Regions from separate parts of the Pedococcus sp. P2_F6 genome, predicted to be linked through region 1. Evidence: predicted binding sites of a transcription regulator. Region 1 holds the regulator's gene; each other region holds the start of a gene.
The links. Region 1 encodes LexA, which represses DNA repair genes until DNA is damaged. Its sites were predicted from a motif close to TCGAACANNTGTTCGA; they were not measured.
Positions count from the first base shown of each region.

Region 1 (3,256 bases):
TGGAGGCCTCCTTCTCGCCCTTGGCCAGCCCCACCGCCGAGAAGTCGACCGCCGTGACCCGCCAGCCCTTCGAGGCCAGCCACACGGCGTGTCGGCCCTCGCCGGCGCCGAGGTCGAGGGCGCGACCGGGCGGCCAGGCGCCCACGATCCTTTCCACCTCGGCGTTGGGCGTCGCGCTCCAGACGTGCTCGTGGGCGGCATACCGCTCGTCCCACAAGGCCTGTCGGTCCGTCGGCCCACCGCGGTCGGGGTCGGGCAGCTTCGAAGCCTCAGCCGAGTCGTGCGTCCCGTGGCTGTGGTCGTGGCGGTGGCCGTGCTCGTCGCTCATCCCCCTAGCATCGCCGATATGAGCAGCATTGCCCCGGACAGCGGCCGCGCAATCGTCGTCCGTGACGCGACGCCGGCGGACCTCCCCGCGATGGCCGCCGTCTACGACGAGCAGGTCCGCACCTCGGTGGCGACCTTCGACACCGAACCCCGCGGCGCGGCATACCTCGGTGAGAAGCTCGCCGCCACCGGTGCCGGCAACGTCGGCAACGTCGTCCTCGTCGCCTGCGCGGACGAGCAGCTGCTCGGGTACGCGTTCTCCGGTGCCTTTCGCCCGCGGCCGGCCTACGACGGCACCAAGGAGGTGTCGGTCTACCTCGCGGAGGGCGCGCGCGGTCTCGGCCTCGGACGGACCTTGTATGCCGCGCTGCTGGCGCGGCTGGACGCCGCACCTGAGGTGCACACCCAGGTGGCCGTGATCGCCCTACCGAACGACGCCAGCGTGGCGCTGCACGTCGCGTGCGGCTTCGAGCGGGTGGGAGTGCTTCACGAGGTCGGACACAAGTTCGGTCGTTACGTCGACACGGCCTGGTACCAACGGATGACTCCGCACGAGTAGGACTGGCGTGTCGCTGCGTCTCTTGGCACCCTCGAAGGAGCATCGTTCGCACGCTGTGGAGGTTGGGAGATGGGCGCCACCGGAGCCGGGCCGTTCGAGAACGACGACGCACTCGACCTGCTCGACGAGCTCGAGGAGTCCGAGCAGGACGTGCGACGCAAGCGGGTCGAGGCGGCCCTCGACCAAGTGGTCCGCGCGCGGGGGTACATCGAGGCGCCGACCATGTCGCAGGCGGTGGCCGCAGCGGTGCTCGTGGCTGCCTGCGACGACTTCGAATCCGTCGTGGGCGAACGCAATGTGCCCTGGTGGGTCGACGAGGAACCCATCGAGGTGGACGAACAGCTGGAGGAGCTCGCCACCCGGGCACTGCACCGGGCGATGCAGTCAGACGACAACGAGCTGTGGGAGCTGTGGGCCGAGGGTGACGGCGGCGAACGCTTCGCCACCAAGATCACGCACTACCTCGACGCGCTGGGTGACTGAGCGGGGGAATGGGCGGGGGACTGGGCGGGGAGCTGACCCTGTGCCCGACAGATCCCGAGAGCCGCGTCGATCTGGTCCAGGTTCAGCTGCGAGCAGGCGTGGCTCGCGGCGTCGATCAGGTCCGCGAGCAGTTCGATCTCGGACCCCAGCACCTGGTCGGTGAGATCGGGGTCGGGTTGGGCCTCCATGTGTAGAGAACGCACGTGCGAGTCGCCTGTTACGGGGCACGTGACGCACACGGGCCCGCGAGGTCCGCTTCAGTCCATTCGGGCGAATGAGCCATCAGCCGAACGGATGATGGGTCGACTCGTGCCGGCCCCACGACGCGCCTGCACGCACGTGTGCCGCGGAGCGCACGAGGCGCTCCGCGGCACACGTCGCCGGACCTGAGCGTCGAGCTCAGACCCGACGAAGCACCGCCGTGACCTTGCCGAGGATCGTGGCGTGGTCTCCGTCGATGGGGTCGAAGGCGGCGTTGTGCGGCATCAGCCACACCTTGCCGTCCTTGCGCTTGAAGGTCTTGACGGTGGCCTCGTTGTCGAGCATCGCCGCGACGATGTCTCCGTTGTCGGCCGTGGGCTGCTGGCGGACGACGACCCAGTCGCCGTCGCAGATCGCGGCTTCGATCATCGAGTCGCCGACGACCTGGAGGAGGAACAGCTGGCCCTCGCCGACGATCTGCCGGGGGAGAGGGAAGACGTCCTCGACGGTTTCCTCGGCGAGGATGGGCACACCGGCGGCGATGCGCCCGAGCACGGGCACGTAGGTCGCAGCCGGGCGCTGGTCGCCGGACCCGGTCTCGTCGTAGGTCGCCGTCTCGTCCTCGGCGGAGGCGCCGCCGCGGTAGCCCCGCATGTCGGCGGGGGAGTCGGGGGAGACCACCTCGATGGCGCGCGGCCGGTTGGGGTCGCGGCGCAGGAAGCCCTTGCGCTCGAGGGTGGAGAGCTGGTGGGCGACCGAGCTGGGGGAGGTGAGGCCGACCGCCTCGCCGATCTCGCGCAGGCTCGGCGGGTAGCCGCGCCGGTCGACCGAGTTGCGGATCACCTCGAGCACCCGTCGCTGCCGGACGGTGAGCCCGTCACCGCGATCGCGGTCGGGCAGTTCCTTGACGTTGTCGTCGCTCATGCCGCTTCCTCACTTGAGCAGTTTCGGGTGCAGGTGCAGGTCAGGTGCCGTATGCCGGGTGCTCGCGGAGCCGTTGTCAGTGCCCTCTGATGTGCTAGCGGCATGAACACAGCGTATGGCCTTCGAACGCCTGTGCCAAACATGTGTTCGACGCGTGTCTTGATTGATTCGAACATGCGTGCTAGAAATCAGTCAAGCAGTTCTTCGCACACCCGTTCGAGGAACGCAGCAGAGCACGTCACGATGGAGGACCTGATGAGTGCAGCAGTCGCTTGGGACGTCGCCCCCGCACCGGTGCGGGTCCCCGTTCGCCCGGCTCGCCCCCGCCTGGTCTCGGTGCCCACCGGCCCAGAGGTCGCCGTCGCTCCCGCCGCCCCGCTGCGCCTGACCCGTGCAGCCCGGCTCGCGATCACGCTCACCGTCGTGGTGACGGCCGTGGCCCTGGCGATCGCCGTGTTCTCCGGTGGCGCGTCCGCCACCGTGATCGACCACTCCACCACGGTGCAGTCCGGTCAGACCCTGTCGCAGATCGCGGTCGAGCAGCTCCCGCAGCTGTCCATGGCCGAGGCGGTCGCCCAGATCCAGGTCGCCAACGACCTGACCGACAGCAACGTCCACGCCGGTCAGACGCTGCTCATCCCCGCCGTCGGCTGAGACCCGCCAGCTGCCGACTGAGCGCGCCGGTCGAGTGCCCTACGCATTTCGCGCTACGCGATAACCACGATGCGCTGGGCGCGAACCTCGTAGGACCGTGGTCGGCAT
Region 1 is NZ_JBFUEZ010000005.1:10,733-13,988, reverse strand. It holds gene AC1DWP_RS15200 (class I SAM-dependent methyltransferase) at 1-328, opposite strand, end outside; gene AC1DWP_RS15195 (N-acetyltransferase family protein) at 347-886, shown strand; gene AC1DWP_RS15190 (DUF4259 domain-containing protein) at 956-1,369, shown strand; gene AC1DWP_RS15185 (hypothetical protein) at 1,345-1,557, opposite strand; gene lexA (transcriptional repressor LexA) at 1,769-2,494, opposite strand; gene AC1DWP_RS15175 (LysM peptidoglycan-binding domain-containing protein) at 2,750-3,148, shown strand.

Region 2 (3,256 bases), on a different contig from region 1:
ACCTACGAGTGGGCGGGCGCGCGCGTAGCGTTCCCGGTTGGCCCCCAAGATCCTGCCGCAGCGCCTACCCTCGGGTCATCGGTTCGCTCCCGCGCGGGCCGCTGCGAAGGGGTGGGCGACATGTGGTGGCTGCTTGCAGTGCTGGTCGCGATCGGCGTCCTTGCCTGGGTACTCCAGCGGCGTGGGGCGACGTTCGACGGACAAGACGACCGAGGGGACGCGGGACGCCCGCCCGAATCCTTCAAGATTCCCGGCGCAGGCGGCGGCAACTCAGGCGGCTTCGCCGGCTGAGTCGCGGCCCCCGCCAAACTCCCGCCGGGCATGCCACAGCCCGCGCCGCCGCGCCGCCGAACTCCCGCAGGGCCTGCCACAGCCCGCGCCGCCGCGCCGCCCCGCCCAACTGTCCTCGCCTCACGTCCGGAGAGCGAAGATGACGGACTTCTTCCCCTGGCCGTCCGTGTCGATCCGGTGTGAGTAGCGCGGGTCGTGGATCCGGCGATGGTGGTATCCGCACACCGGGACTGCCAGCGCCAGATCGGTCCGACCACCGCTTGCCCACGGATCCTCGTGATGGAGCTCTGACCAGGCATAGGGCCGATCGCACCCTGTCGCCGCACAGGTGTCGTAGGTCGTGGCGAGGGCGACCCGCTGCGCCTCGGTGAAGAATCGCTCTTGGCGCCCGAGGTCCAGCGGAACCGATCGTCCACCCAGAACCGCCGGAAGGATGCCGGCATTACAGGCCAGTCGGCGGGCCTCCCCGGCGGAGATGTCGTGGCCGGTGTCAAGGTGGGCGGCTCCGACAGCAGCCTTGAGCTGGTCGTGGTCGATCGTGACGACCACCGTGGCTGCGACCTTGCCGCTGAGCGTGTCGGTGGGGAGGTGCTCGAGCAGCTCGACGAATGCCGTGCCGTAGCGGTGTGCCCAGTCACCGTCCGCCTGGAAGGCCTCCCAGGTGGCCGCTGTGACATCGGCAGGCGTGGCGGCACCTGCAGCCTTGGCCGCCTTGGCAGCCTGCTGGGCGAACCGACGGGGCGATGCGATCTGTTGAACGGTCTTGGCCAGGATCGAAGCCGCAAGAGTCGGCAGCGTGAAGTGGCCGGTCGTGGTGCCGTCGCCGTTGTGGTGCCACGTCAGCCGCGCCTTGGCCAACGCCGCATCTTCCTCGCTGCGCAGCACCTGGTCCTCGTGGGCGTCGACCTCGGCCTGCGAACGCTGCGCGACCGACAGGATCCGCCTGCCCTGCTTGCGCAGGGTGCCCGGGTCGACCAGCTTGGCTCGGCGCACGAGATCTGCCTCGATGGCCGTCCGCTCCTGCGTGCTCACGCCGTGGGGCAGCTGGGCGGTGGCCGTCGCGATCACCTGGGCGTGCTCGGTGGAGACGTCGCCGGCGGCCAGGGCCTCACGGGTGGCGTCAAGGCCGTTATCCAGGGCCATCGCGAGCCGCACGTCACGGGCCGCCTGACCGCCCTCGCGCCGCGTGCTCGCCGCCAACCATGCTGACGTGTCGGTGAGCCCGGAGTCGGCGGCGACCTCAGAACGGTCAGCCTCGGCGACGAGTGAGAGCCGAACGGCCTGCAGCCGTGTGATCACCCGGTCGACGTCGCCCAGGGCCGCCGCCGCGGCAGTGCCGCCGCTCACGTCGCCGGTGTGGACCCGATCCAGCAGCTCGTCGATCTCGCGCAGCACTTCGACCGTCCCGAGTGGGGCGGTGAGAAGGCTGGCGGCTGCTGACATGTAGGCAACCATAGTCGAACATCTGTTCGAACACAAGCACAATCCACAGAGAGACTGGCCAGAAAGGTGGTCAGGTCTCGCGACGGGCTGCCGGAAGGGGTGGCGAGTCGGTGCCGCTCTCCGGCCCCTGTCGCGACGTGGCGGTATGAGAAGAATGCGCCGCGTCACTGCAGGTCAGGAGCTTTTGGCCATTAGAGTTGAGGGAACGGGTGACCAGTGCCCGCAATCCCCAGGAGTGAGCATGTACATCGGAGTCGGCACCTTCCTGATCGTCGTCGGCGCGATCCTGACCTTCGCGCTCAACGCGTCCACCGACGTGGTCAACCTCGGCATGATCGGCTGGATCTGCATGGCTGCAGGCGTGCTGGCCATCCTGCTGTCGCTGATCGTCACCCGCCGCACCACCACGGGCGCCGGCTACTCGTCGCGCCGCGTGAGCCACACCGACCCGGCCACCGGCACCCGTGTCGACGAGGTCGACGTGGACCCGCGCGCCTGACCAACCCCACAGGCATCACCTGACCGACGACGAAGCGGCACCGGACTGATCCGGTGCCGCTTCGTCGTGCCGGGACCACCCGGCATACCTGCGTGGGAACGGGTCAGAACGCGGACTCGGGGAGGTCCATCAGGGCGTTGTCGGTCGCCTCGGCGATCGCGCGCTCGGCGGTGATCTTGGGCAGGACGTTGCGTGAGAAGAACGACGCGGCAGCGATCTTGCCCTCGTAGAAGTCGCGGTCCTTGGCCGAAACCCCTTCTGCTTCAAGGGCCTTGGCCGCAACCGCTGCCTGGCGAAGCAGGAGCCAGCCGATGACGAGGTCGCCGGCGGACAGCAGCAGGCGTGAGGTGTTCTGGCCGACCTTGTAGAGGTTGGCCAGCTCGCCACCCTCCTGGCGCGGGTCGGACTTCATCAGCTCGCCGACCATGTAGCCGATGATGCCCTGGACGTCCTCGAGGCCCGTGCCGAGCAGCTCGCGCTCGGCGTCGAGCCGTCCGCCACTGGCGCCGAGGTCCTTGGCGAACTCCTGGATCTGCAGGGCCACGTGCGACAGGGCCTGGGCCTTGTCCTTGATGATCTTGCGGAAGAAGAAATCGAGGCCCTGGATCGCCGTGGTGCCTTCGTAGAGCGTGTCGATCTTGGCATCGCGGATGTACTGCTCGATCGGGTACTCCTGCAGGAAGCCGGACCCGCCGAGGGTCTGCAGCGACTCGGTCCCGAGGAGGACCCATGCGCGCTCGGAGCCGACGCCCTTGACGATCGGGAGCAGGAGGTCGTTGACCCGGTTGGCGATCTCGGCGGCGGAGCCCTCGGCGAGCTCCTCGGAGCCACTCTCGAGGAACGCCTGGTGCACGATGTCCTGCTGGGTCGCGGTGTACATCACGAGCGCGCGCAGCCCCTCGGCATACGCCTTCTGCGTCATCAGTGAGCGGCGCACGTCGGGGTGGTGCGTGATGGTCACGCGGGGCGCGGCCTTGTCGTTCATCTGGGTGAGGTCGGCGCCCTGGACGCGCTCCTTGGCGT
Region 2 is NZ_JBFUEZ010000003.1:489,784-493,039, forward strand. It holds gene AC1DWP_RS10310 (NHL domain-containing thioredoxin family protein) at 1-1, shown strand, start outside; gene AC1DWP_RS10315 (HNH endonuclease signature motif containing protein) at 412-1,734, opposite strand; gene AC1DWP_RS10320 (DUF6458 family protein) at 1,976-2,233, shown strand; gene AC1DWP_RS10325 (acyl-CoA dehydrogenase) at 2,337-3,256, opposite strand, start outside.
Region 2: a site for LexA is predicted at 1,749-1,764, ahead of AC1DWP_RS10315 (HNH endonuclease signature motif containing protein). Genes of this name have one in related genera too.

Region 3 (3,256 bases), on a different contig from region 1:
CCTCGGCCTCGGCGAGCGCCGACAGGACGTCCTTGGGGTCGCGCGTCCGCAGCTGCCAGGTGGGAGCCGCGTCGTCGAGCACACGGGCGTCCGGCGGGAGGTCACGCTCGCCCATGACCACCCGGATCGGCTGCTCGGGGTAGAGCGAGCCGTCGAGACGTCGCGCGGTCAACTGTGGGTTGTCGAGCAGCGCCGTGCCGGTCCCCACGAGGATCGCCCCACTGCGGGAGCGCTGCTCGTGGACGTCGGCCCGGGCGGCCTCGCCGGTGATCCACTGGCTGGTCCCGTCAGCCGCCGCACTGCGACCGTCGAGCGTGGTCGCGAGCTTCCAGGTCACCCACGGGCGCCCGGTGGTGACCAGATGGGTCCACGTCGCGTTCAGGGCCTGTGCCTCGTCGGCCAGCAGGCCGCCTTCGACCTTGACACCCCTCCTGCGCAGCCACTTGGCCCCACCCGCGGCGGCCGGGTTGGGGTCGGTCTGGGCATAGACCACCCGAGCCACGCCCGCGGCATGCAGGGCCGCCGCGCAGGGTTGGGTCCGCCCGCTGTGGTTGCACGGCTCCAGGGTGACGTAGGCCGTGCACCCCGCCGCGCGGTCCCCCGCGGCGCTCAGGGCGTCGGCCTCGGCGTGGGGCGTCCCCGCGCCGCGGTGCCAGCCGGCGGCCACGACGTCGCCGGCGGCGTCCGCGAGGACGCACCCGACGCGTGGGTTGGGGTTGGCCCGGGGGCCATGGGCAGCCAGCCCCAGGGCACGACGCATCATCGCCGTGTCTGTCGCGGAGTGCTCTGCCACTGTCCTGCCCTTGCTCGAAACCGTGTCGGCTGAGCTCCGGGGGTGTGCAGGCGGGCCTGCTGGCGAGGGTCGGAACGCAGGGTCGGCAACTGCCGCACTGCGAACCCACTGGTCCCGCTGTCGCGTGCTGCCTACCATCCGGACTTTCACCGTCGGTCTGGGAGTTCCACCCAGTCAACCGGCCGCTGGCTGCGGTCGGGTCGCGGACTGTCACCGCCGGTTCGGAATTACACCGACCCCGGAGCACGTCACTGTCCAGTATGCCTCAGCACGGGTGGGTGCGCGCCGTCCCGTCCGCGTGACGGTCCTCACGAAGGGGGCAGCCAGGAGAACACTTGCCAGCTCTGCCTGAGCCTCTACCACTTACCTCTGACATGGGTAGGGCCGCGAAATGGATTGCGCCACAACAGAATTGGTTGTGGATGGTCTTGTCGTTGCCATTCGAACAGGTGTACGATTGAGCCATGTCGGTCAGCGCTATCGCCACGCAGCGGGAGGAGGTCCAGCAGGACCTCTGGACCCGCACGGCAATGGTGGCTGGGCGGCTCAACCGGGCCCACGCCGAGCTGGTCGACATCGTCGCGAAGCTGATTGAGGGTGGGCACTGGGGCGACGGCGGTTTCCGCTCCCCCGAGCACTACCTGATCGTCCGAGCCGGCCTGTCCCCCGCGCACGCCCGCGACGTCGTCGCGGTGGCCCGACGCCGCGCGGAGCTGCCGGATGCAGCCGCGGCGGTGAGCGCTGGTGAGCTGTCGCTCGATGCGGCTGCCGTCGTGGCTCACCACGTGCCCGCCAGCCACCAGGCGTCGATGACCCACCTGGCTCGGCACGCCACGGTGCCGCAGCTGCGCCGCGCCGTGAGCCGACACGCGTTCCGCGACCCTGCGACCGAGGTGGAGTCCGCGTCCCCCGGGGTGTCTGCGGATCCTGTCGCGCTCGACCATCCGAGCGGCCCGCAAGGCGAGTCTGAGCGTCGTGCGTGTGCCAAGCCAGAGCTGTCCATGCACTACGACCGAGATGGCCGGTTCCAGCTCCGCTACAGCGCGCCCGCGACGATCGGGGCGCTCGTCGAACAGGCCGTCAAGGAGGCCAAGGACGCCTTGTTCCTCCAGCAGCGGGACGGCGACCCGCCTGCAGCCCCTCAACCCACCTACGCGGATGGCCTCGCGGAGGTCGCGCAGCGGTCCTTGGCCGGCGTTGCCTCCACGAGCCGCGCCAGCCACTACAGGGTCTACCTCCACCTGGACACGGACGGCGCCTGGATCAACGGCGGGGGCGCCATCCCGACGCGGCTCGTCAAGCGGTTCCTCACGGACGGCGCGCTCCAGCCAGTGTGGGAGACGCAGGGGCGACCGATCAGCGTCGGCCGCACGATGCGCATCCTCCCCCGGCGCTCACGCAGGCTGATCGAGGACCGCGACCGCGGATGCCGGTTTCCAGGATGCACCGCAACCCGGTTCGTCGAGATCCACCACCTCGACGACTGGGCCCACGGTGGCGCCACAGACGACGACAACCAGATCAGCCTCTGTCCGTTCCACCACGACGCCATCGATCGCGGGGACTTCAGCGTCACAGGAGACCCGACTCGCCACGATGGGCTCGTCGTAGTGAATCGCTACGGGCACCAGTTGCGACCGCCAGGGCCTGACGAGCTCGCCCCACCGGACGAGGGTTCGCGCGAGTGCGACGACAGGGTCACGACCTACCGACCACCGTCGGGGGAACGAGCTCGCTGGGCTGAGATCGAGATTCCCTCCGATCGCGAGCTCGAGGACACCTTCACGCCGCGACTGCGTGTTGTCTCAGGCGCAGCCGAGAGGTCCCCCGCCGGGCCAGCAGTGATCGAGCGCGACCCCTTCGACGCGATCCGCCGCTGGGACGAGTCCGGCTGACGGCCCCAGGACACGGCCGGGACCGACGAGTATGCCGGTCTGCTCAGTGGGCGTGCGTCGCCGCCAGGGCGCGCAGCTCGTCCACCGCGGCAGCTGCGTCCTCGGCGCCGTAGACGGCCGATCCCGCGACGAACACGTCGGCACCTGCCTCGGCACACTGCTCGATGGTCTTGGCCGACACTCCCCCGTCGACCTGCACCCAGACCTCGCCACCGAGGCGCCGCACCGCCTCGCGCACCTGGGCCACCTTCGGCATCTGGTCGGCCATGAACGACTGCCCGCCGAAACCGGGCTCCACCGTCATGACGAGCACCATGTCCAGGTCGGGCAGGAGGTCCTCGTAGGGCGCGAAGGGGGTGCCCGGCTTGATGGCCATGCCCGCCCTGACATCCAGGGCGCGGAGGTTCTTCGCCAGGGCGCGCGGGTCGCGAGCGGCCTCGATGTGGAACGTGACGGACGCGCCGCCCGCCTCGGCATACATGGGGGCCCAGCGGTCGGGGTCGTCGATCATCAGGTGGCAGTCCAGCGGGATCGGGCTCACCTTCGCGAGGGCCTCGACGACAGGGAG
Region 3 is NZ_JBFUEZ010000001.1:369,932-373,187, reverse strand. It holds gene ribD (bifunctional diaminohydroxyphosphoribosylaminopyrimidine deaminase/5-amino-6-(5-phosphoribosylamino)uracil reductase RibD) at 1-793, opposite strand, end outside; FMN riboswitch at 915-1,043, opposite strand; gene AC1DWP_RS01750 (HNH endonuclease signature motif containing protein) at 1,258-2,688, shown strand; gene rpe (ribulose-phosphate 3-epimerase) at 2,732-3,256, opposite strand, start outside.
Region 3: a site for LexA is predicted at 1,235-1,250, ahead of AC1DWP_RS01750 (HNH endonuclease signature motif containing protein). Genes of this name have one in related genera too.